4 regions of the Enterovibrio sp. QJM3NY_24 genome follow, and region 2 is predicted to be linked to each of the others. Evidence: predicted binding sites of a transcription regulator. Region 2 holds the regulator's gene; each other region holds the start of a gene.

Region 1 (6,144 bases), 1.2 Mb from region 2:
CAGATGCTGGCATGATTCGTTTTGACGGTGAAGATTTCAGTCATCTGTCGATTTTTGAGCGCAGCAAGAAAGTCGGCGTGGTCATGCAAAACCCAAATCATATGATTTCTCACCATATGATCATGGAAGAAGTGACCTTTGGCCTCAGAAACCTCGGCCTTAGTGAAGCCGAAATCGAGAAACGTGCACTAGATGTTCTCGAACTTTGTGGCTTGAGCAAATACCGTCACTGGCCCGTTGATGCATTGAGCTACGGTCAGAAAAAACGCGTGACCATCGCTTCGATTTTGGTAATGGAGCCGGAACTGCTGATCTTAGATGAGCCGACAGCAGGTCAAGATTACCGTAACTACAGCACCATGCTGTCTTTCATACAGCGCTTGAACAAAGAACGCGGCATCACCGTAATGATCATCTCTCACGATATGCATTTGGTGCTTGAATACACCTCTCGTTCTATCGTAATTGCTGACAGCAAGTTGATTGCTGACGCGCCAATGACATCGGTATTCAGCCAACCACAGTTACTGGACGAGGCCAACCTCGCCACCACCAGCCTGTACCAACTTGCAGACCGCGTCGGTATTCGCGACATTGACGGATTTATGCAGCAATTTATTCAAACAGAGAGCAACGCCAAATGAAAGCCTCGAAGATGAAGTTTGGTATCAACTACATCGATACGAAATCCCCCCTTCACGCGCTGAATGGCATCACCAAGTTTGCTTTGTTCATGGCGTGGGTGACCGTTGTTCTCACCACTTTTGACCTGCGTATCATTGTTGGCATGGTGGCCATCGGGTTGGCATTGCTGAAGATGACAGGCGTGGCTTTTCGTGTCTACAAACCGCTTTTATTGGGCACGTTGAGTGTTCTAAGCATGAATGCGGTATTCATGTTTCTGGTCGCCCCACAGCAGGGGGCTGAGTGGATAGGCACAACGACTGAACTATTGAAGTTACCGGGTAACTATTCGTTAACACAAGAAACCCTTTTTTACTTGATAACAGTGACACTGAAGTATTTCAGCATGTTCCCCATCGCACTGGTGTTTGTGTTTACCACGCACCCAACAGAGTTTGCATCTAGCCTCAACCGCATTGGTGTGCCGTACAAAATTGCCTATGCCGTTAGCCTAACACTGCGCTATCTGCCTGAAGTGAAGAATGATTTCGTGAACATCATGCATGCACAACAAGCACGTGGTGTGGATTTCTCAAAGAACGCCCCACTCATGGCGCGTTTTAAAGGTGTGGCGAAAATTTTGATCCCGCTTATTTTCTCTAGCCTTGACCGTGCAGATGAAATTTCCAACGCGATGACATTGCGTGGCTTTGGACGCAATAAGTCGCGCACTTGGTACAATTATCGTCCATTGGCGAACAAAGACTGGCTCGCACTGGCTGCGATCACTGTTGTGGTGGGATTGGCGATTTACAAACGATCTGTTGAAACAGCCACCATCTGGTATCCGTTCTAACGCACGATGTAAAACGCGCGGCGTTTGATACAAAAGTGGTTGATACTAAAAAGGAGCGTTCACACGCTCCTTTTCTGTTTCTGTTTCTGTATTTTTTGGCTATTTCAGCACTTCTCAGCTTTAGCCTTCCAACACCTTCATCAGCAAGTAGCCGTCATACATGGCTCGCTTAACCAAAGCAGCCCCTGGCATCGTTGCTTGCGTATAAAAATAACTCTCTTCTAACATGAGGTTTTCACAGTAATGTGGAAGTGATTGGTTAAGCACTCTTTCCATAATCGCAGGATAAAGAACTGATTTGGCGCGATTAAATTCGCCGCCAATCAACACTCGCTGCGGATTAAACAGATTCACCACAATCGCGATGGCTTGCCCTAGGTTATGACCCAGTTCAGTAATCACATTTACCGCCACACCATCACCTGCAACCGCGGCGTCGCAGATACTATCAATGGTCAGTGGTTTATCATGCAAAACACTTGGATGCCCCTGATCTAGCATTACCTGTGTGTCTTCCAGCACGGCTTGTAAACTGGCGACGGTTTCCAAACACCCGTTATTGCCACAAAAGCAACGCTTTCCAAACGGTTTAATCTGAATATGGCCCAGTTCGCCGATGTTACCTACCTGCCCTTCCAGCACTTTTCCATCGATCATGATGCCCGCACCGACGCCATGATGAATCGAAATGAGTACGGCATTTTCTACATCACGCGCGTTACCAAACAGCTTTTCAGCCAACGCCCACGATCGCGTGTCATTGCCAATAAAAACAGGTAAACCTGTCGCCCGATGAATGACCGCGCCCAAAGGCATATTATGAACATCGTAATGCGGCATTTGAATAACAATGCCTTGAGTACTGTTTACTAGACCAGGAAGAGAAACCGCAATCGATGTGACGCGATCAACGATGTTCGAATGCGTAGAAAAGAACTGGTTAATATGCTGTTGAATGAGTTCAATCAACAAATCCTGATCCCGTACATGGATGTCATGGCGCTCTTCAACCAGAATGTCGCCACCCAATGAATGCAACGCTAGCGTTAAATAGCCACGCCCAAGACGTATGGAAAGAAACTGCCACCCTTCATTGTCCAACACCAATCCGATCGCGGGACGACCACGACTTGCAGGTTCGCCATATTGGGCTTCTTTGACCAAGTGAGCATCGATTAGCTCACGAGTAATTTTAGTGATACTTGCAGGGGCTAACTGACTGCGTTTAGAAAGCTCAATTCGGGAGATAGGCCCAAGTTGGTCGATCAGCTTATATACCGCTCCAGCGTTGTTACGCTTAATGTGATCTATGTGTCCTGGCTGGGCGAGAATCATCCCAATTTCCCTTTAAAATTCATTAACAGTGAATTTTTTTACTTTGCGAAGTAATTGTGAAGCGCCATGGTTGGATGTCGTGATACACGTCACGACCTATTTGATTTATCGCAATGACATTTATATCAAATGCCGAAAATCAATAAGTTAATGGTATTTCATTCTGTAACTGATGTGTCAATTTGTATCTCCCCAAGACAGTGGCGAGCGAAACTGCCATAATCTCGCCCCTCACAAAATTCTGACTGTAAAAGCCGTATGTACAACGTCAACGAAATATTTGAAACCATTCAAGGAGAGGGCACGTTCACAGGTGTACCTTCGGTCTTTGTTCGCCTTCAAGGCTGCCCTGTCGGTTGTCCATGGTGCGATACGCGCCAGACGTGGGACACACTCCCGAACGATGAACGTGATTTCGGCACAGTGATCGCCAAAACAGGCGACAGCCCAACATGGACCTCAGTTTCAGCCGAACATATTCTTGCGCACCTTACGCAAAGTTACACGGCAAAGCATGTTGTGATCACCGGTGGGGAGCCTTGCATATTTGATTTACTTCCCCTAACAACGCTTCTTGAATCAGCGGGTTATCGCTGTCAAATCGAGACCAGTGGTACGTATAAAGTGAAAGCGACAGTCAATACGTGGGTAACGGTATCTCCGAAAATTAATATGCGCGGCAAACTGCCCGTGTTAAATGAAGCGCTGAAACGCGCCAATGAGATCAAACATCCCGTTGGAACAGAGTCAGATATTGAAAAACTCGATGCACTGCTCGAAGGTATTGATTTATCAAATAAAGAAGTCGCATTACAACCCATAAGCCAAAAACCGCGGGCTACCGAGTTGTGCATTAAAACCTGTATCCGTCGCAACTGGCGCTTGTCCATTCAAACACATAAGTATTTAGATATCGCTTAAGCATTTATCGCTTAGTTTGCACCCAATCCAGTAAACCTAGACACAAAAAAAGGGCCGTAGGCCCTTTTTTTCGTGCAATGAAATATTACTCACCCGTATAGATGCAGCCAGCCGTACAGGTTTCTTTAATCATCACTTTACTCAAACAAGGCAGTGACGGCTTAAGTTGATCCCAAATCCATTTCGCCAACACTTCGCTCGTTGGGTTTTCTAACCCTTCAATATCATTCAGATAGTAATGGTCCAAGCGATCGTAGATAGGTTTAAACGCTTCTTTGATTTCAGAAAAATCAATCACCCATCCCGTATACGGATCCACTTCACCGGCCACATAGAGACGCACGAGGAAAGAGTGACCATGTAGGCGACCACACTTATGACCTTCTGGTACGTGTGGCAGCAGATGCGCCGCTTCAAACATGAATTCTTTAAACAGTTCAGTGTGCATTTTATGCGTTCCCGTGTTCATTTGTAGTTTCTAGCGCGGCGATGCTACTGAATATTCGCGCCAAGCTCAAATTGAATCGCCCTCAATTCGTTTCGCAAGGTTTGTGATCAACTGAAGGTTTAGCGAGAAGCAAAAAGTCATCAGTAAAACGACAGTTGAAAATATCACCGTCAGATAGCGATCAACACCTCCAGCCACAGAAAATTATCAGTATCGTATGTTTCTTTGCCACGCCAACTTGAATTCGGTCGTGTTTTCCCGTTGATTTCCCAAGAATTGCATGCGTGAACAGTCCATGTAAACCAAGTGTCTTGAGGTAGTTTAGGGTTAGAGGTAAACTTGCCGGCTTAAGTTTGAATTATCCTAGCCTGATGACTCGATTCCTCAGGCAATCTTCAACGGAGTTAGATGCAAATTATGAACTATATGCCTGTAGCAGACGTCCTGCGCGGCAAAACGGCAGTAGACACAGAAGTCACTGTCCGTGGTTGGATCCGCACCCGTCGTGATTCAAAAGCCGGTATCTCTTTCCTCGCCATTTATGACGGCTCTTGTTTTGATCCAATTCAGGCAGTTGTTTCTAATGAGCTGAATAATTACAAAGAAGATGTACTGCGTCTTACCACAGGCTGCTCTGTCGAAGTTACTGGTAAAGTTGTTGAAAGCCCAGGACAAGGTCAAGCATTCGAGCTTCAAGCGACTGACGTGAAAGTGGTGGGTTGGGTTGAAGACGCAGACACCTACCCAATGGCTAAAACACGCCACTCTATCGAATACTTGCGAGAAGTTGCTCACCTGCGTCCACGCACCAACGTGATTGGTTCAGTTGCACGCGTGCGTAACTGCTTGTCTCAAGCGATTCACCGCTTCTACCACGAGCAAGGTTACTTCTGGGTTTCTGCTCCGCTGATCACAGCTTCTGATGCAGAAGGTGCAGGTGAAATGTTCCGTGTTTCTACATTGGACATGGAAAACCTGCCACGCACAGACGAAGGTAAAGTTGATTTCAACGAAGATTTCTTCGGTAAAGAGACTTTCCTGACCGTATCAGGTCAGCTGAATGCTGAAGCGTACGCGTGTGCATTGAGCAAGGTTTACACCTTTGGCCCAACGTTCCGCGCTGAAAACTCAAACACCAGCCGCCACCTTGCGGAGTTCTGGATGGTTGAGCCAGAAGTTGCGTTTGCAGATCTGGATGATGTTGCCAAGCTCGCGGAAGACATGCTTAAGTATGTGTTCAAAGCCGTGCTTGAAGAGCGTCGTGATGACCTTGAGTTCTTTGCTCAACGTATCGACAAAGAAGCCATCACTCGTCTAGAGAAGTTTGTTGATTCTGATTTTGCTCAGATCGACTACACCGACGCGATTGAGATCTTGCTTAAATCAGGCCAAACGTTTGAGAACCCTGTTGAATGGGGCATCGACTTGGCGTCTGAGCACGAGCGATATCTTGCTGAGAAACACTTCGAAGCACCTGTCGTTGTTAAGAACTACCCGAAAGATATCAAAGCGTTCTACATGCGTATGAATGATGATGGCAAGACCGTTGCGGCCATGGACGTTCTAGCACCAGGTATCGGTGAAATCATCGGTGGTGCGCAGCGTGAAGAACGTTTAGACGTACTTGACGAACGCATGCGTTCAATGAACATCGACCCAGAACACATGAACTGGTACCGCGACCTTCGTCGTTACGGCACCGTTCCACATGCTGGTTTCGGCCTCGGTTTCGAACGTTTAGTGTCTTACGTGACGGGCATGGGCAACATCCGTGATGTTATCCCATTCCCACGCGCACCACGCAGTGCAAACTTCTAATCGCACCATAGCGCGCGGTTTGACTAAAATGACAAAGGTCGCCTAAGGCGGCCTTTTTTCTTGTTTATTTTCATCAGTATAATCGTGCCTTTATGTCCGTGTGGAAATGCCCCCTCCATCAATAGCAACGTTAATTGCGCGT
Region 2 (6,144 bases):
AGTAGAAGAAGGTTTAGCGCGTCTGGATCGTGCGCTGGCGAAACTGGCGGCGGCTTAATTGCCGTCCTGTTTTGACCATCCATTGCAGCAGGAGGAAGTAAGATGTTGGTAATTCGTCCCATAAAGAAAACTGATTTTGATGCGCTGATGCTGTGCGCCGTAGAGTCGGGTCACGGATTCACGTCGCTGCCGGTCAATGATGAATTGATCCAAGGCCGTATCGACCACTCGGTAGACAGTTTTGGCCGCGATGCCCAAGCGCCAGGCACCGAAGGTTACCTCATGGTTGCTGAGGACACTGAAACGGGAGAGATAGCGGGTACGACGGGTATTGAAGCAGCGATTGGGATGGACAATCCGTTTTACAGCTACCACATCAGCAAGGTGGTGCATCACTCACGCCGGTTAAATGTCCACAACGTGGTAGAAGTGCTGACCTTTGGCAATAACTACACGGGCGCGACAGAAATATGCACCCTGTTTTTACGCCCAGAGTTTCGTGGTGGTCTCAATGGCAAGTTGCTGTCGAAATGCCGCTTCTTGATGTTGGCGCAGTTCCCCGAGAAATTCTCTGACGTGATTTTCGCTGAAATGCGCGGCGTGTCTGATGAAGAAGGTAACTCACCGTTTTGGAAGTGGCTGAAAGAGCATTTCTTTTCGATTGATTTTACGCTGGCAGATTATTTAACCGGCATTGGACAGAAAGGCTTTATCGCGGATTTGATGCCCAAGTTGCCGATTTACGTCAACCTGTTGAGTGATGAAGCCCGTGCAGTGATTGGTCAGGTGCATGAAAAAACCCGTCCAGCGCTGCGTTTGCTTGAAAAGGAAGGCTTCACGCGTCGTGGCTACGTCGATATTTTTGATGCAGGACCAACGGTGGAGTGTCTACGTCAGAACATTGATTCTATTCGCCGCTCGTTCACTGCAAGGGTCAAGATTGCGGAGCACAGCAGTGCGCAGGATTACCTGATTTGTAACAGTGACTTTCAAAATTTTCGCGCCACGTCCGCCAAGATTGGTGTGGACGAAGAGCGCAATGAAGCGTTGATCAGCCAAGAAGTCGCCGATGCGTTGAGTGTCAAAAATGGTGATAACGTGCGACTCGTGTCGGTGTAGGAGTAGATGATGACACAATGGATTGATAACCAACCCATCGCGGGTGATGGTGATATGTTTGATTCACTGAATCCGTTTAACAGTGAGTCAATATGGCAGGGACGAGCAGCCACATCTCCACAAGTGGAAGCGGCTGTGAGTTCGGCGAGAGACGCGTTTGCCACATGGAAGCACACCGCTTTCGCAGAACGTCAGGCACTGGTCGAACGTTTTGCCGAGAAGCTAAAAGAAAACAGCGAACACATGGCACAAGTGATTGCCGAAGAAACCGGTAAGCCACTGTGGGAAACCCGCACTGAAGCTGCTGCCATGGTCGGGAAAATTGCCCTTTCACTGCGTGCTTATCAAGAACGAACGGGTGAGCGCAGCAAAGATGTTGCTGGCACACAGGCGGTGCTGCGCCATCGCCCTCTAGGGGTGATGGCGATATTTGGGCCTTACAACTTCCCCGGACATTTGCCGAACGGTCATATTGTTCCCGCGTTGTTGGCGGGGAATACCGTGGTATTTAAACCCTCGGATTTAACGCCAAAAACAGCAGAAGAAACCATTAAGCTTTGGATTGAAGCGGGACTGCCGAAAGGCGTGATCAATATGATCCAAGGCGGGCGTGAAACGGGCGAGGCGCTGGCACAATCTAAAGGCATCGATGGTCTGTTGTTCACAGGTAGCGCTAACACAGGTCATATTCTGCATCGTCAATTTGCGGGAGAGCCGGGCAAAATGTTGGCGTTGGAAATGGGCGGAAACAACCCGATGGTGATTTCCGATCAATACGGCGATCTTGATGCCACCGTGTATACCATCATTCAATCCGCATTTATCAGTGCAGGGCAGCGTTGCACCTGTGCTCGTCGTCTTTATGTACCGAAAGGCGATCGCGGTGATGCATTGCTTTCGCGTTTGGTTGAGATGGCCAAAAACATCAAAGTGGGTGGTCAATTTGATCAACCTGCCTCGTTCATGGGGTCACAAATCTCTGTGCGCGCAGCAGAAGGCATTCTTGCTGCTCAGGGCAATCTCGAATCACTGGGTGGGCAGCCGCTTCTAAAAGCCCAGTTGCTGCATGATGCCGTCGTCACTCCGGGCATTATTGAAGTGAGCCAAGTGGCTCAATTGCCTGATGAAGAATATTTCGGGCCACTACTTCAAGTGGTGCGTTATGACTCTCTTGAAGACGCAGTCACGCTGGCCAATGATACCCGCTACGGTTTGTCGGCAGGGTTAATTTCAACCGATGACGCAGAATGGGCGTATTTTCTTGACCATATTCGCGCAGGTATCGTTAATCGCAATCGCCAGCTAACGGGCGCGAGTGGTGATGCACCTTTCGGCGGCCGGGAGCATCAGGCAATTTACGACCAAGTGCTTACTATGCCGCTGACTATTGCGCTTATCCCATGGCGTCAATGGAAGGTGAGGATGTGTCCTTGCCTGATCAACTCAGCCCTGGGCTGTCGTTGTAACAAAAGATAAGTAACTACCGAACACTCAATGTAGGAGGATGTGATGGAGCGCGTTCAGGCTTTATTTGATGAGCTTTGGAAAGACTATATCGATAGGTTATGCCCGTCGGCAGCAAAAGTGCATGCGTTATTAGAAGAGGGCAGTCCGCTTCTCAATGACCACATTGCGTTGCGCACTTTTGCGTTACCCAAGGTGGGGCTAGATCGTTTGGCTGCGCCGTTTATCGCCATCGGTTATACCCCTAAAGGGGAGTACCATTTCAAAGCGAAAAAACTGTACGCGCGGCATTATGAGCATCCTAACCCTGATGCACCCAAAGTGTTTATCAGTGAGTTGCTGGTGGGACAGTGTTCCACGGAACTGCAGCAGGCTGTTCGTGCTTTGGTTGATCAGGTAGATGACACAGCACTTAATGATCCCGCGTTCTTGTATGGTGGTCGTTTGTGGGGCATTGACACGGCAACTTATCATCAGTTAGCGGCGGAAAGTGAATATGCAGGTTGGCTGTCTGCTCATGGCTTTGGCGCCAATCATTTCACGGTGAGTGTGAATCAATTGAGTACGCTCCATGACGTGTTGGATGTGAACCAATTGCTGCGAGAGTCAGGTTTTGCGATTAATGAATCTGGCGGTGAAGTGAAAGGGGATCCGCAAGTGCGCTTGGAGCAATCGGCAACCATGGCGGACAAAGTGACGGTGCGCTTTAGTGATGAAGAACTGATGATCCCGGGTGGTTTTTATGAGTTTGCCAAACGTTACCCGTTACCGAACGGAAGCCTGTATCAAGGGTTTGTTGAGGCCTCGGCAGATAAAATCTTTGAAAGTACCGATAAGTAGGGACCGTTAGTGGCTCATGCAGTCGCTACTCCTGTAGCGATTGCCCATCGCGTGTACCGTTCGCCGATCTAATTGCGCTCTGATACCAAGTTTGATGACCACTCTTCGTGAGAGGTCGGTGTTGATTTGCGTCCGTCATCACCGAGCATGCGCTGTAGCTGATAGTGAGACATACCAGCAAAGCCAGTCAATTCGGTGCTGACCTGACCCCAAGGGACGACGGCAGGTGTCGTATTTATGCGGCTAAACGCTTGATGTTCCAAGTCCATATCGATGCTCCATCATCGCAAAAAAACGTTGCACGTAAATGTATACATGCTTTGCATTGAAAGGTAGCACTGGGAAAGGGGTTTTGTGGATTTTTTGACGTGATAGTGATCATGCTCAAACAAAAAAGCCACCATAATGGTGGCTTTCATTTCAAAGCAATAATGCTTAGCGAGTACCGTATACCACGATAGTTTTACCGTGTGCAGAAATTAGATTCTGCTCTTCCAGCATCTTCAGAATACGACCAACGGTTTCACGTGAGCAACCTACGATTTGACCGATTTCCTGACGGGTGATCTTGATTTGCATACCGTCTGGGTGAGTCATAGCATCTGGTTGTTTCGCCAGATTAAGCAGTGTTTGCGCGATACGACCAGTCACATCTAGGAATGCTAAGTCACCAACTTTTTGGCTAGTGATTTGCAAACGACGAGCCATCTGGGAAGAAAGGCGCATCAGAATGTCTGGATTCACTTGAATCAGCTGACGGAATTTTTTGAATGAGATTTCAGCGACTTCGCATGGAGATTTAGCGCGAACCCAAGCTGTACGCTCCTGATCTTCCTCAAATAAGCCCAGTTCGCCAATGAAGTCGCCCTGGTTGAGGTAAGAAAGGATCATCTCTTTGCCTTCTTCATCCTTGATCAGTACAGCCACAGAGCCTTTCACGATGTAATAAAGCGTTTCAGCTTTCTCACCAGCATGAATCAGCGTACTTTTTGATGGGTACTTATGAATGTGGCAGTGTGAAAGGAACCACTCTAGTGTTGGGTCTGTTTGAGGTTTTCCTGGAACCATATCTCTCATTTCCTCTGCAGTTGTTGCCTGATGAGTCTTCCTTAGCCCACCGTCCTGCGGCACAAGTCCGTGGGATAGCATAAAGTGTCAACCGTCAGGCTACAAGCTCTCTGTTTGAGTCATTGAGTTTATCCTTTTTCCAGCACGATTTCTTGATTTTGATATGGACTTCCCCCCCTATTAAAGGCTAAAAACGTGGACAAGATCACGACACTGAAAGTAAACAGGAGAAATAGATGCGAGCAAGCGTCAAGTGGTGCGGAAAAGAGACGTTTTTAGGGCAGTCGAATTCAGGTCATAGCATCGTGATGGATGGGAATGGCGGAGAAAAAGCCCCGAGTCCAATGGAAATGGTGCTGATGGGGGCCGGTGGATGCAGCTCTGTCGACGTTGTTGCAGCGCTTAAAGCGGCTAATCAAGCAGTGTCATATTGTGAAGCCGAACTGACGGCAGAGCGCCGAGAGCAAGCACCGCGCTTGTTTACCCAGATCAATATTCACTTTGTGGTCACAGGTACCGCATTGGATGAAGCATTGGTGGCTTCTGCGGTCAAAGACAGCCTAGAGAAATACTGCTCGGTGTGTTTGATGTTGGGTGCCAGTATTGAAATGACCCACTCTTACGAGGTTCGTGAGGCGGCTTAATGGCGTGTTTGCGGTTTTGTTGGAAGTGACCATAAAACAAAGGAGGGCATGCCCTCCTTTTTTGCTATTGGCTGTTTATCAATGGATTGCCAAGATCTTCATACAGAAAAGGGAGGCTCTCGTGGGCTTAGCTTATCTTGCCCGTTTCGATTAACTGCTGAATAAGCGGTTGGATGATCAACTCCATGGCGAAGCTCATTTTGCCCCCAGGCACAACCAAGGTGTCATGCCGTGACATGAAAGAGCCTTGGATCACGGCCAGAAAATAAGGGAAATCCACTTTCTTGATGCCGCGAAAACGTATCACGACAAAGCTTTCATCAAGACTTGGAATGCCTTTAGCGTTAAGCGGGTTAGAGGTATCAACGGTCGGTACGCGCTGGAAGTTAATGTGTGTGCGACTAAACTGCGGCGTGATGTAGTTAAGATAATCGTCCATTGAGCGCACGATGGAGTCCGTCACGGCTTCTCGTGAGTGGCCGCGGTCGCGCGTGTCGCGAACAAATTTCTGAATCCACTCCAGGTTCACAATTGGCACCATGCCAATGAGCAAATCAACATGCTGAGCCACGTTAATTTCGCCGTCGGCAATACCGCCGTGAAGCCCTTCATAGAACATTAAGTCGTTATTCTCTGGCAAATCTTGCCATGCCGTAAACGTACCTGGCATTTGGTTATACGGCACTGCTTCATCAAACGTATGCAAGTAACGGCGGAATTGTCCCGTACCGTGTTTGCCATATTCATCGAAAAAGGATTCTAGTCTTGGGAAATCATTGGCTTGAGGGCCAAAATAGCTGATGTGACGACCCTGCTCTCTGGCCTTGCGAATTTCAACGTCCATTTCAGGACGCGTAAAACGGTGAAAACTGTCGCCTTCAACCCAGGCCGCGCGGATGTCCATCATATTGAATATCTTCCGAAATGCGTCGGAAGTGGTGGTGGTTCCTGCCCCAGATGAACCGGTGACTGCAATAATCGGGTGTTTTGCAGACATGACAAACCCTGT
Region 3 (6,144 bases), 300 kb from region 2:
CGCAGGCGTTGATTGATGCTTATTATGACTGCCAATCGCTGGGCGACGAGCAAGCCATGGCGCAGCCGTTATGGTTTGGTCGAGAGATGATTGAAATCCTTGTCACCTTAAGTATGGACAAGGAAACCTTGATTGCGGCGTTACTCTTCCCTGTGGTGGAAGATGGCTTGCTGGCTCACGACGTGCTCAAAGAACGCTATGGCAGCACCATCGCCAAGCTGGTGGATGGCGTGCAGGAAATGGCGTCTATTCGTCATCTGAATGCCAACGACGAAGAAGCGACGTCAGCGCAAGTGGATAACGTACGTCGCATGTTGCTGTCGATGGTGGATGACTTTCGTTGTGTGGTGATCAAACTGGCAGAGCGGATCAGTTATCTGCGTGAAGTGAAAAACGAGCCGGACAATGTACGAAAGGCCGTCGCTAAAGAGTGCGCCAATATTTATGCGCCATTGGCCAATCGATTAGGGATTGGTCAGCTGAAGTGGGAAATCGAAGATTACACCTTCCGTTATCAGCATTCAGATACCTACAAGCAAATTGCTAAACAGCTAGCTGAACGACGTATTGACCGCGAAGAATACATCGATACGTTCGTCACGGACTTACAGCAGTCAATGAGCGTTTCCAACATCAATGCGCAGGTTTACGGCCGCCCTAAGCACATCTACAGCATCTGGCGTAAGATGCAGAAAAAGAGCCTTGCTTTTGATGAGCTGTTTGATGTTCGCGCTGTGCGTATCATTGCTGACCAGCTTCAAGATTGCTATGCCGCACTAGGGGCAGTGCACACCAAATATCGCCACCTTCCCAAAGAATTCGACGACTACGTCGCTAATCCTAAACCTAACGGTTATCAGTCTATCCACACCGTGGTGTTGGGGCCAGAAGGGAAAACGGTCGAGATCCAAATTCGCACCAAGCAAATGCATGATGATGCCGAGCTAGGCGTCGCCGCGCACTGGAAATACAAGGAAGGTGCAACGACGGGACGTAGTGGTTACGACGAGAAAATCACGTGGCTACGTAAACTGCTGGCGTGGCAAGAAGAGATGTCTGATTCGGGCGAAATGCTCGATGAGTTGCGAAGCCAAGTGTTTGATGATCGTGTCTACGCCTTTACTCCGCGCGGTGATGTGGTCGACTTGCCCATTGGTGCAACACCACTAGATTTCGCCTACCACATTCACTCGGAAGTGGGGCACCGTTGTATTGGTACCAAAGTGGAAGGGCGCATCGTGCCGTTCACTTACCACCTGCAAATGGGCGATCAAGTCGAAATCATCACGCAAAAAGAGCCGAACCCGTCACGTGACTGGCTAAACCCAAGTTTGGGCTTCGTCAATTCAGGTCGTGCTCGTGCCAAAATTAATGCATGGTTCCGCAAGCAATCGCGTGAAAAGAACATGATTGCGGGCAAAGAGATCCTCGATGCCGAACTGACCAAAATTGGTGCCGCCAGTAAAGATGCCACCTTAGCCATGAAGCGCTTCAACATGAATAGCCTTGATGAAGTTTACGCTGGTGTCGGTAGTGGCGATTTACGCATCAATCAGGTGGTGAATTTCATCAATTCCATTGTCAATAAACCGACAAAGGAAGAAGAAGACAAACAGTTACGAGCGAAGCTGGAGCAGGTGGAGAGCTCTCCTGTCCCTAAAAAGCCGCGCAGAGACGCTGTGGTGGTAGAAGGGGTTGATAACCTGATGACGCACCTTGCACGTTGCTGTCAGCCCATTCCCGGTGATGCTATCGAAGGTTATGTCACACAAGGACGCGGTATTTCGGTTCACCGTTCTGATTGTGAACAGTTGGCAGAGCTTCGTCATCATGCACCCGAGCGTATTATTGATACGGTATGGGGGGGCGGATTTGTCGGCAGTTACCAAATTACCGTGCGTGTGTTAGCGTCCGAGCGCAACGGGTTGATTAAAGATCTGACGACCGTGTTAACCAATGACAAAGTTAAAGTGGCAGGGATGCAAAGCCGTGTCGACTACAAGCAAAACATGTCGATCATGGATTTTGATCTGGAGTTGAGCGATTTAGACGTTCTCAGCCGAGTGATCACCCGTCTTGAACAAGTCAAAGACGTGCATGAAGCGAAACGGCTTCACTAAACACTAACTGTTAGCAAAAAGGGAAAGCGAAGGCTTTCCCTTTTTATTAAGCCCGTTTAAAACAAACTGACAATGGATAAATAGGCATGAATAAAATGTCGCGAATGCAAGAATTGCTCGAAATTATGGCGACCCTACGAGACCCGAAAAATGGGTGTCCTTGGGATAAAAAGCAGACGTTCAACTCCATAATTCCTTACACCATCGAAGAAACTTTCGAGACAGTCGATGCCATCGAGCGCCAAAATTGGGGCGATGTGCGTGACGAGTTGGGTGATCTTTTGTTCCAAATTGTGTTCTATAGTCAACTCGGCAAAGAGCAGGGTGACTTTGAATTCGACGACGTGGTTGGTGCGATTTGTGACAAGTTGGTGCGCCGTCATCCCCATGTGTTTGGTGAGAAAGACGCTGATGGCAATCCGTTGCAAGCAGCAGATTGGGAAGGCATCAAAGCGCAAGAGCGAGCCGCTAAAGCCGAACCAGACGCCGAATTGAGTATTCTTGATGATGTACCAACGGCACTGCCCGCATTGGGGCGAGCCGCTAAGCTACAAAAGCGCTGTGCCAGTGTTGGTTTTGATTGGGATGCGATTGGTCCTGTTGCCGACAAGGTGCAAGAAGAACTTGAAGAAGTCATGGAAGAAGCGTTGATGGTGAACGTGAACCAGGCTCGTGTTGATGAAGAAATGGGCGACTTACTGTTTTCTGTGGTGAATTTGGCGCGGCATGTGGGAACAAACCCAGAAAAGGCGTTACGACAGGCCAATTTAAAATTCGAAAATCGTTTTCGTCAAATTGAAATGAAATTACGCGAAAATGGTAAAAACTTGCAGGAAAGTCAGCAAGATGAACTCGAAAAACTCTGGCAGCAAGTGAAATGTGACGAAGGCAACAAACCGGTGTGAATCGCTGAATTGATTTACAACAAAAAAAAAGGGTACGCCGTGTGATAGTTTTCACGTTGTGGGAAGTTTCGGGCTCTGGTAACATGTCGTCCCGTCCAGATTTCCAATATTTCCCCTAAATCCAACTCTCAGGTTTAGCATGACAACGAATTACATTTTTGTAACTGGCGGGGTGGTTTCCTCCCTCGGTAAGGGTATTGCTGCAGCGTCATTGGCAGCGATTTTAGAAGCACGTGGTCTTAATGTGACCATGATGAAGCTTGACCCTTACATCAACTTGGATCCGGGCACGATGAGCCCAACCCAGCACGGTGAAGTATTCGTTACGGAAGACGGTGCAGAAACCGACCTAGATTTGGGTCACTACGAGCGTTTCATCCGCACCAAGATGACTAAGCGCAATAACTTTACGTCTGGCCGTGTATATTCAGACGTATTGCGTAAAGAGCGCCGAGGCGACTACTTGGGTGCAACCATCCAGGTTATTCCTCATATCACCAACTCTATCAAAGAGCGTGTGCTTGCGGGCGGCGAAGGTCACGATGTGACTATCGTTGAGATCGGCGGCACGGTGGGCGATATCGAGTCATTGCCATTCCTTGAAGCTATCCGTCAGTTGGCGGTTGAGCTAGGTCGTGAGCGCACCATGTTCATGCACCTGACTCTGGTTCCTTACCTTGCTGCGGCAGGTGAAGTGAAAACCAAGCCTACTCAACACTCTGTGAAAGAACTGCTATCTATCGGTATTCAGCCAGACATTCTGGTGTGCCGTAGCGATCGCGTTATTCCTGCGAATGAGCGTTCTAAGATTGCCTTGTTCTGTAACGTGCAAGAAAAAGCCGTTATCTCAATGAAGGATGTAGATTCCATCTACAAGATCCCTTCACTGATCCGTTCGCAAGGCTTGGATGATTTGGTTTGTAAGCGTTTCGGTATCGAAGCGCCAGAAGCTGATCTGACAGAGTGGGAACAAGTTATTTATGAAGAAGCGAACCCAACCGGTGAAGTCACTATCGGTATGGTTGGCAAATACATTGAACTGCCCGATGCCTACAAGTCAGTTAACGAAGCGTTGAAGCACGCAGGCTTGAAAAATCGCCTGACCGTGAAGATCAAATACGTTGACTCACAAGATGTAGAAACCAAAGGTGAAGAAGTCCTTCATGGTTTGGACGCTATTCTCGTTCCGGGTGGCTTCGGCGATCGCGGCGTAGAAGGCAAAATTCTGGCAGCGAAATTCGCGCGTGAAAACAAAGTCCCTTACTTGGGTATCTGTCTTGGCATGCAAGTGGCGCTGATCGAATATGCGCGCAACGTTGTTGGCATGGAAGGCGCGAACTCGACTGAGTTCAACAAAGCGACCAAGTACCCGGTTGTTGGCCTGATCACTGAGTGGGTCGACGGCGAAGGTAAGGTAGAAGAGCGTACTGAAAAATCCGATTTGGGCGGCACCATGCGTCTTGGCGCACAGCTGTGTCACCTGAAAGACGGCACCAAAGCGCGTGAGCTTTACGGCAACGCTTCAATCCATGAGCGTCACCGTCACCGCTATGAAGTCAACAATGTGCTACGTCCGCAACTTGAAGAAGCTGGCCTTGTGGTATCGGGTCTGTCAGCGGACAAGAAGCTGGTTGAGATTATTGAAAATCCTGAGCACCCATGGTTTGTGGCGTGCCAGTTCCACCCTGAATTTACCTCGACCCCACGCGATGGCCATCCTTTGTTTGAAGGTTTTGTGGCTGCGTCAGGTAAAAATCAGCGTGGTGAGCTGTAACTGAGAACAAGGAGCGGTTGCGAAGGTAGTGCAGCCGCTTTTCGCATTTTTAAGCTATTGACATACGAGAGGAAACACAATGTCTAAGATCGTTAAAGTTCTGGGTCGTGAAATCATCGATTCACGCGGTAACCCAACTGTAGAAGCAGAAGTACACCTGGAAGGTGGTTTCGTTGGTATGGCAGCTGCACCATCAGGCGCATCTACTGGTTCACGCGAAGCACTTGAACTACGTGATGGCGATAAAACTCGTTTCCTAGGTAAAGGCGTACTGAAAGCAATCGGTGCAGTAAACGGCGAAATCGCTAACGCTCTAGAAGGCAAAGACGCGAAAAACCAAGCAGAAATCGACCAGATCATGATCGACCTGGACGGTACTGAGAACAAATCTAAGTTCGGTGCTAACGCAATCCTAGCGGTATCTCTAGCGAACGCAAAAGCAGCAGCTGCTGCTAAAGGCATGCCACTGTACGAGCACATTGCTGAACTAAACGGCACTGCTGGTCAGTTCTCTATGCCTCTACCAATGATGAACATCATCAACGGTGGCGAGCACGCTGACAACAACGTTGATATCCAAGAGTTCATGATTCAGCCAGTTGGCGCTGCAACTTTGAAAGAAGCTGTTCGCATGGGTGCTGAAGTATTCCACAACCTAGCGAAAGTATTGAAGTCTAAAGGCTACAACACTGCAGTTGGTGACGAAGGCGGTTTCGCTCCTAACCTTAAGTCTAACGCTGAAGCACTAGAAGTTATCGCAGAAGCAGTTGCTGCTGCTGGTTACGAGCTAGGCAAAGACATCACTCTTGCTATGGACTGTGCAGCATCTGAGTTCTTCGACAAAGAAGCTGGCATCTACAACATGAAAGGCGAAGGCAAAACCTTCACTGCTGAAGAGTTCAACCACTACCTTGCTGGTCTCGTTGATCAATTCCCAATCGTTTCTATCGAAGACGGTCTGGACGAATCTGATTGGGCTGGCTTCAAGCACCAAACTGAACTGCTGGGCGACAAAATCCAACTAGTTGGTGACGATCTGTTCGTGACTAACACTAAGATTCTGGCTCGTGGTATCGAAGAAGGCATCACTAACTCTATCTTGATCAAGTTCAACCAAATCGGTTCACTAACCGAAACTTTGGCTGCTATCAAGATGGCTAAAGATGCTGGTTTCACTGCAGTTATCTCTCACCGTTCAGGTGAAACTGAAGATGCAACTATCGCTGACCTTGCTGTTGGTACTGCTGCTGGCCAAATCAAGACGGGTTCTATGAGCCGTTCTGACCGTGTTGCTAAGTACAACCAACTTATCCGTATCGAAGAAGCTCTGGGCGAACGCGCACCT
Region 4 (6,144 bases), 430 kb from region 2:
TGGTTCATAACAATCCACTTGTACCATTTAGTCGTGTGGCGTTTAGCAGCGAAAGACAAAGCTATGCTGCCGAATGGCTGCCTGCAGCCAAAGGCGAAGGAAAGTTGGCAGCTTCTTTTCTTGGCGAACAGGGATTGACTGCAGAAAGCGAAGCGGACTTCGGGATTGTTGAACTGGCCGAATTACAGCGCTTTTGGCGTTTGCCCGTGCAATATTTTTTCAATCGCCGTTTGAAAGTCTTTTTTGAAGCGCCAAGCGGAGCAATGGAAGATGTCGAGCCGTTCGCATTGGACAACCTGCAACGTTATCAACTGCGTGATGCTTTGCTCTCACACGTCATCGAGCATGATGACAGTGAAGAATCACTTAATCGTTTCTTTCAACTGCAAAAAGCCAGTGGTGCCTTGCCACTCAGCCACTTTGGCGAGCTGACGCTTGAAAGTGAGCAAGCAGGCATTCTTGCCATGTACGAAAGGCTCAAACCGTATTTTTCAGAACGCCGCCAACCGCTTGAAATCAATTTGTCGATACCTACATCGCGAGGCACCGTCTTGTTACAAGGTTGGCTAGATGAACGCTATCGCGTAGGACGTGTTTTGTTCCGCAGCGGAAAAGTCCGTGCTCGAGACAGGTTGGCAGCGTGGATTGATCATCTGTGCCAATGCGCAGCAGGGGATATGACCGAGACGCGTTTTATTGGTGTTGATGAAGAAGTCATCCTCACGCCAATCCCTGCCGCTGATGCTGTCGCGTATTTGACGTTTTATTTAGAACAATATGATGAAGGCACAGAGCGACCGATGGCGTATTTGCCCAACACTGCGTTGGCCGGGTTATTGGCCTGCATCGACAAAAAAGGCAATTGGTCAGACGATGATGTAGTGCGAGATAAAGCCAAGATTAAAATGCGCGCAGCATTTGATGGCGGCTATATGACAACAGGCGAGGGCGAGAACGCCTATGTCAGACGTGTATGGCCTCAGGCCAGTGACCAATTATTGGATGACGTTTTGGCGTGGGGGGAAAACGTGCTGCTACCTGCGCTGAATGCAGAAAAAAAAGAAGACTAACAGCGGTTTTGTCAGTCTTCTCTCAATGCAGCACAGTGATCTGTGCTGCTTGTTTGCAAAGAATGGCTAGGAAGTAATGTTGAACTTTGCGAGTTGATTACGACCAGTCTCACTCAGTGACTTGACCTTGTCGCTAAGCACTAGCGTTTCTTCGCTGGCATCGCGGTTGGTATGTGAAATATCACTAACACTCACCACACTCCGTGCAACTTCCAATGATGCACTGGCTTGTTGTGAGGTGGAAGTGGCGACAGCGGTATTTAACTGTTCCAAGTCGTTGATAAGATCTGCCAGTGCAGACAATTGCGACTGTGCTTGACGCGCCTGCTCTAGACTCTGCGCAGTTTTGTCTGTACCACTGCTCATGATCTTCGCCGCTATTTGAGCGCGTTCTTGCAACTTCTCAATGATGGCGTTGATTTGCGTGGTCGACTCTTTAGTCGAATGAGCCAACTTTCTTACTTCATCAGCAACCACCGCCTGCGCTGCCTGCTCTAGCGGCTTCAATAGCGGCATTCAAAGCCAACAGATTGGTTTGCTCTGAAATATCATTGATAACAGTGACCACATCGCTGATCTGGTCGCTCGAAGCGGCAAGCTCACGAATGTTACGCTCAGCATCAATCACATCACGGTTAACCTCTTCAAACTTGCCAAGAGACGTTGAGAGTACCTTTTCCGCTTCACCCACCAGCATTCGTGAATGACGAGTACTGTCTTGTGCCGTCAGCGTGCTGGACTCTACGTCTTTGATGGCAGAAGACATCTCTTCCATGGCACTTGCGACTAAATCTAACTCCTGGCTTTGACTACGGATGCCATCTGTCGATCGAGTAGCCAGTTGCTCCATCGTTTTGCTGTCGCAATCAAGCTCGTGGAGCGTGGTATCCACGTTAGAGAGCAGAGTTTGAAGTTGTTGACAGGCATCGTTTAGGTTTTGCGCCATCTCTCCCAGTTCATCGCCACTATTAACGTCGGCCCTTGCGGTGAGGTCGCCTTTAGCAACAGCCCCTAACGCACGCTGGATTTCACGAATAGCTTTCAACAGCATACGGGAAAGTACTGTTGCCAATAGAATCAATACCATGGTGAAGGACAGCGCGAGTAAGGCAGATTTACTCGCCTCCTTCCAAACTAATGCTTCAAGGTCATCAATATAGATGCCCGTGCCAATCAGAAGCCCCCACGGCGCATGGCGTTTTACGGCGCTGACTTTTTCAATGGCGGTATTGCTACCAGGTTTGGCAAACCAATAACTGCTAAATCCACCACCTGCAGGTTGAGCCGCTTGCCTCATATCGCGTAACACCGCAGATCTATTGCTGTCGCGGAATGCATTGAAATCACGTCCGATCCAGCTTTTAGCACCAGCTAACATGGTGCCATTGTTATCAACAACGAAATAGTAGCCATCAGTACCAAATCGCAAGGGCTGTAGCGCCGCCATTGCATTGCTTAGCCCTTTTTCTGAGGCATCTTTTTGATAATTGTTGTCGATGATTTGCCAAGCAATATCAATGGTCTGCTTAAGATTGCTCTTTCTCTCCTGGAGTAGGTCATTATGTAGGCTTCGGACTTGGAAAGCGGTGAGAAGGGTAATGCTAATCACTGAAATGCAGACAATAAGCAGTAACTTATATTTCACCGAAAGATTTGCAACAAATTTTATACTAGAGATACTCAGCTTTTTAGTGTGCTGTAACAACTTTGAAACAAGAAGGGTCGCCTAATTTGAGGGGGGTATCAATAGCTATTCATACGCTGAAACATGTAATACTGAGAGTCTGGTCGCATGCATATTTTTCTTCGCGTTTTATGTCTAAGTTTTAAAGCGTGAACTGTCAATAAAGTCTGCGTAGGCATTTCAATTACATTCGGTGCCAGACTTGATAAAATCCAGCGATACATCTCAAGTGAGCCGACATTGCATGGCAATTCAACCTCTTCATCCCATGACTTTTCCGCTTTTTGGTCAGCGACTGATCGAAGCCTCTGCGGGGACCGGTAAAACCTTTACCATCGCGGGCTTGTACCTGCGGTTACTTTTGGGGCATGGCACTGAAGCGTCGGCACATGAAGTGCCACTGACGGTCGAAAAAATTCTGGTGGTGACGTTTACTGAAGCGGCAACGCAGGAGCTAAGAGATCGCATCCGTGCGCGTATTCACGAAGCAAGACTGGCATTCAGTCGGGGTGAAAGTCGCGATCCGGTCATTCAGCCATTGCTTGATGAAGTGAGTGATCACAAGCACGCTGAGCAACTACTGCTGCAAGCGGAACGCCAAATGGATGAAGCTGCGATATACACGATTCATGGTTTTTGTCAGCGTATGCTGACGCAAAACGCGTTTGAATCCGGTAGCTTGTTCAGTAATGAATTCATCACCGATGAGTCGGCATTGCGAGAGCGTGCTGTCTCTGATTTCTGGCGTCGTCAGTTTTATCCCTTGCCGAAATCCTTGGCGGGGGTAGTACGAAGCTATTGGGCGTCTCCACTCTCATTGTTGGGCGATGTTGGTGTGTATTTGTCGGGGCCACTGGTCAGCATTCAAGCGCCCGAGATGCCCGATGATTTAGAACAGTTGCACAAAGATAATCTAGCGCGCATTGAGGGTGTGAAATCGCAGTGGTGCGCTGCTGCGCCTGACTTAGAAGCGTTGATTTCGTCATCGGGCGTTGATAAACGCAGCTATAGCAAACGATCACTGCCAAATTGGCTAGAAGAAGTCGGTATCTGGGCTCTGGTCCCAACGATAAACTACGATTTTCCGACCAATCTACCTCGCTTCGCCGCATCCATCTTGAGTGAAAAAACCAAGAAAGGGGAAGTGCCCACACACACCGTTTTTGATGCCATTGATACTTTGTTGGCCTCTCCGCCGACACTCAAAGACGCGCTAACGGCACATGCCATTCGAGAAGTGCGAATTCTACTCGCGCAGGAAAAACGCCGCTTTGGCTGGTTATCGTTTGATGATTTGCTCTCTCAGTTGTCAGAAGCACTGAGTCAAGACAGTGAACGCGTGCTTGCAGAGCGGATCCGCACTTTGTTTCCTGTCGCTATGATTGATGAATTTCAAGATACGGATCCTCAGCAGTACCATATTTTTAGCGATATTTATGCTGATGCGCCACAGTGCGGTTTGTTTATGATTGGCGATCCGAAACAAGCAATTTATGCATTTCGTGGTGCGGATATCTTTACCTATATTCATGCACGTAGACAGATCACCGAACACTACAATCTTGGCATCAATTGGCGTTCAACGGCTGACATGGTGGCAGCGGTAAATCGCGTTTTCTCCTATGCTGACGCCCCGTTTATTTACGAAGGTGATATCCCGTTTACGTCGGTTGATCATGCTCCAGGAGCAGAAGACAGACATTGGCAATACGATGGCGCACAACAAGCAGCCTTAACCTTTTGGTTGCCGGATGACCGGGAATTGGTCAGCAAGAATGATTATCAATCGACTATGGCGATTGCTACCGCGAGCAGTATTCGAGAGATACTGACGGCGGGTAACGAGGAGCGTGCGCATTTTTGTAAAGGTGAGAGCCAAAAAGCCATTCACGCGGGTGACATTGCCATTCTTGTGAGGACAGGTAGCGAAGCGGCGAAAGTTAAGCAAGCGCTGGCGAGACAGGGCATTGCATCGGTCTACTTGTCCAATCGCAACAGTGTGTTTTCCAGCGCCTTAGCGACCGATCTACAGCGGCTTTTGGCTGGGGTGTTATCACCCGATAATGAGCGTGCACTTCGCGCGGCGCTCGCCAGTGGCTTATTTGCATTGACCGCAGAAGAGCTCGATGCCTTGAATCATGATGAAAAATCGTGGGAGCGGGCCGTTATCGAATTTGCCACCTACCAGTCAGTGTGGTTTTCACGCGGCATCTTACCTATGTTGCGTCAGGTTATGCAGCGTCGCGGTATCGCAGAGCGTTTATTGCTTGAAGACGAAGGCGAGCGAGCATTGACTGACTTATTGCACCTCGGCGAATTACTCCAACAAGCGAGCCAAACCCTAGATAGCCACCATGCGCTGATCCGCTGGCTTGCTGATCATATCGACAATCCCAATGGCAACAGCGAAGAGCAACAGGTGCGTTTGGAATCTGAACGTGATTTGGTTCAAATCGTCACCATCCACAAATCCAAAGGCTTGGAATATGATTTGGTGTATTTGCCCTTTGCGTGCAATTTCAGACCGTCAGACAGGCCGTTTTTCCACGACGAAGACAATACGCCGACCTTGGCATTGTCCAACCCAGAACCTGCGATTGAGCAAGCAGATAAAGAGCGTCTCGCTGAAGATCTGCGTTTGATTTACGTGGCATTGACCCGCGCTGTTTATGGTTGCTTTATTGGGTTAGCACCGCTGAAAGACGGACGTAAATCAACAGGGGATACTGGGCTGCACAAATCTGCGCTGGGGTATTTGATTCAAAAAGGCGAAGCAGGGGATGCTGATGCGCTTCACGCGGCTGTGATTGATCTTGTCAAAGACCAACATCAATGCACCGTTACCTCGCCACCAAGCGATGCCAGCGGAAAATTCGCGGCACAGGACGCGGTTGATGAGGCCATTGCTGCGCGAAAATTCAAAGGGACGATAAGACGCGATTGGCGCTTAACCAGTTATTCCGGTTTGGTTAAGCAAGGGCATAGCTCTGCGCTACCCGATTTACCTGCGTTTGATATTGATGCTGCCGACGAGCAAAGCGATGAGCATGAACCTATTGACCAGTTTGGATCGATCTTCCAATTCCCACGAGGTGCACGCCCCGGTACGTTTTTGCATACCTTATTTGAAAATGTTGATTTCGGCGAAGATATGTACAGCGAAGAAGTGGCGGAGATGATCCGTCATGCGCTGGCGATGGAAAACTACGACGAAGCTTGGGTGCCTGTTTTGCAGCGCTTGTTGACCGATGTTGTAGCGCAATCGCTTGGCGAGCAAGGACTTACGTTGTCGCAAATTGACGCGCCAGCACGGCTGACAGAAATGGAGTTCGTGATGCCCGTTGAACGTCTTCAATGTGGTCGCGTCAATCGCCTGATCCAAGCGCACGA

What was found. The regulator CRP, encoded in region 2, controls carbon source genes, mostly activating them, when cyclic AMP is high. The targets are predictions, from matches to a motif close to TGTGANNNNNNTCACA.
Region 1: the regulator CRP is predicted to act here: its motif matches at 2,894-2,909, upstream of mlc (sugar metabolism global transcriptional regulator Mlc).
Region 3: the regulator CRP is predicted to act here: its motif matches at 3,066-3,081, upstream of pyrG (CTP synthase).
Region 4: the regulator CRP is predicted to act here: its motif matches at 2,848-2,863, upstream of recB (exodeoxyribonuclease V subunit beta).

Annotation. Positions count from the first base shown of each region.
Region 1 is NZ_CM173519.1:2,139,327-2,145,470, forward strand. It holds gene AC3CIC_RS09375 (ABC transporter ATP-binding protein) at 1-644, shown strand, start outside; gene AC3CIC_RS09380 (energy-coupling factor transporter transmembrane component T family protein) at 641-1,480, shown strand; gene mlc (sugar metabolism global transcriptional regulator Mlc) at 1,601-2,815, opposite strand; gene queE (7-carboxy-7-deazaguanine synthase QueE) at 3,074-3,736, shown strand; gene queD (6-carboxytetrahydropterin synthase QueD) at 3,822-4,184, opposite strand; gene asnS (asparagine--tRNA ligase) at 4,602-6,002, shown strand.
Region 2 is NZ_CM173519.1:3,344,060-3,350,203, reverse strand. It holds gene AC3CIC_RS15070 (aspartate aminotransferase family protein) at 1-58, shown strand, start outside; gene astA (arginine N-succinyltransferase) at 103-1,119, shown strand; partial or broken gene astD (succinylglutamate-semialdehyde dehydrogenase) at 1,129-2,585, shown strand; gene AC3CIC_RS15055 (DUF1338 domain-containing protein) at 2,629-3,423, shown strand; gene AC3CIC_RS15050 (hypothetical protein) at 3,492-3,692, opposite strand; gene crp (cAMP-activated global transcriptional regulator CRP) at 3,859-4,491, opposite strand; gene AC3CIC_RS15040 (OsmC family protein) at 4,728-5,135, shown strand; gene AC3CIC_RS15035 (phosphoribulokinase) at 5,263-6,132, opposite strand.
Region 3 is NZ_CM173519.1:3,039,362-3,045,505, reverse strand. It holds gene relA (GTP diphosphokinase) at 1-2,120, shown strand, start outside; gene mazG (nucleoside triphosphate pyrophosphohydrolase) at 2,207-3,025, shown strand; gene pyrG (CTP synthase) at 3,165-4,799, shown strand; gene eno (phosphopyruvate hydratase) at 4,879-6,144, shown strand, end outside.
Region 4 is NZ_CM173519.1:2,913,664-2,919,807, reverse strand. It holds gene recC (exodeoxyribonuclease V subunit gamma) at 1-1,070, shown strand, start outside; partial or broken gene AC3CIC_RS12935 (methyl-accepting chemotaxis protein) at 1,137-2,679, opposite strand; gene recB (exodeoxyribonuclease V subunit beta) at 2,999-6,144, shown strand, end outside.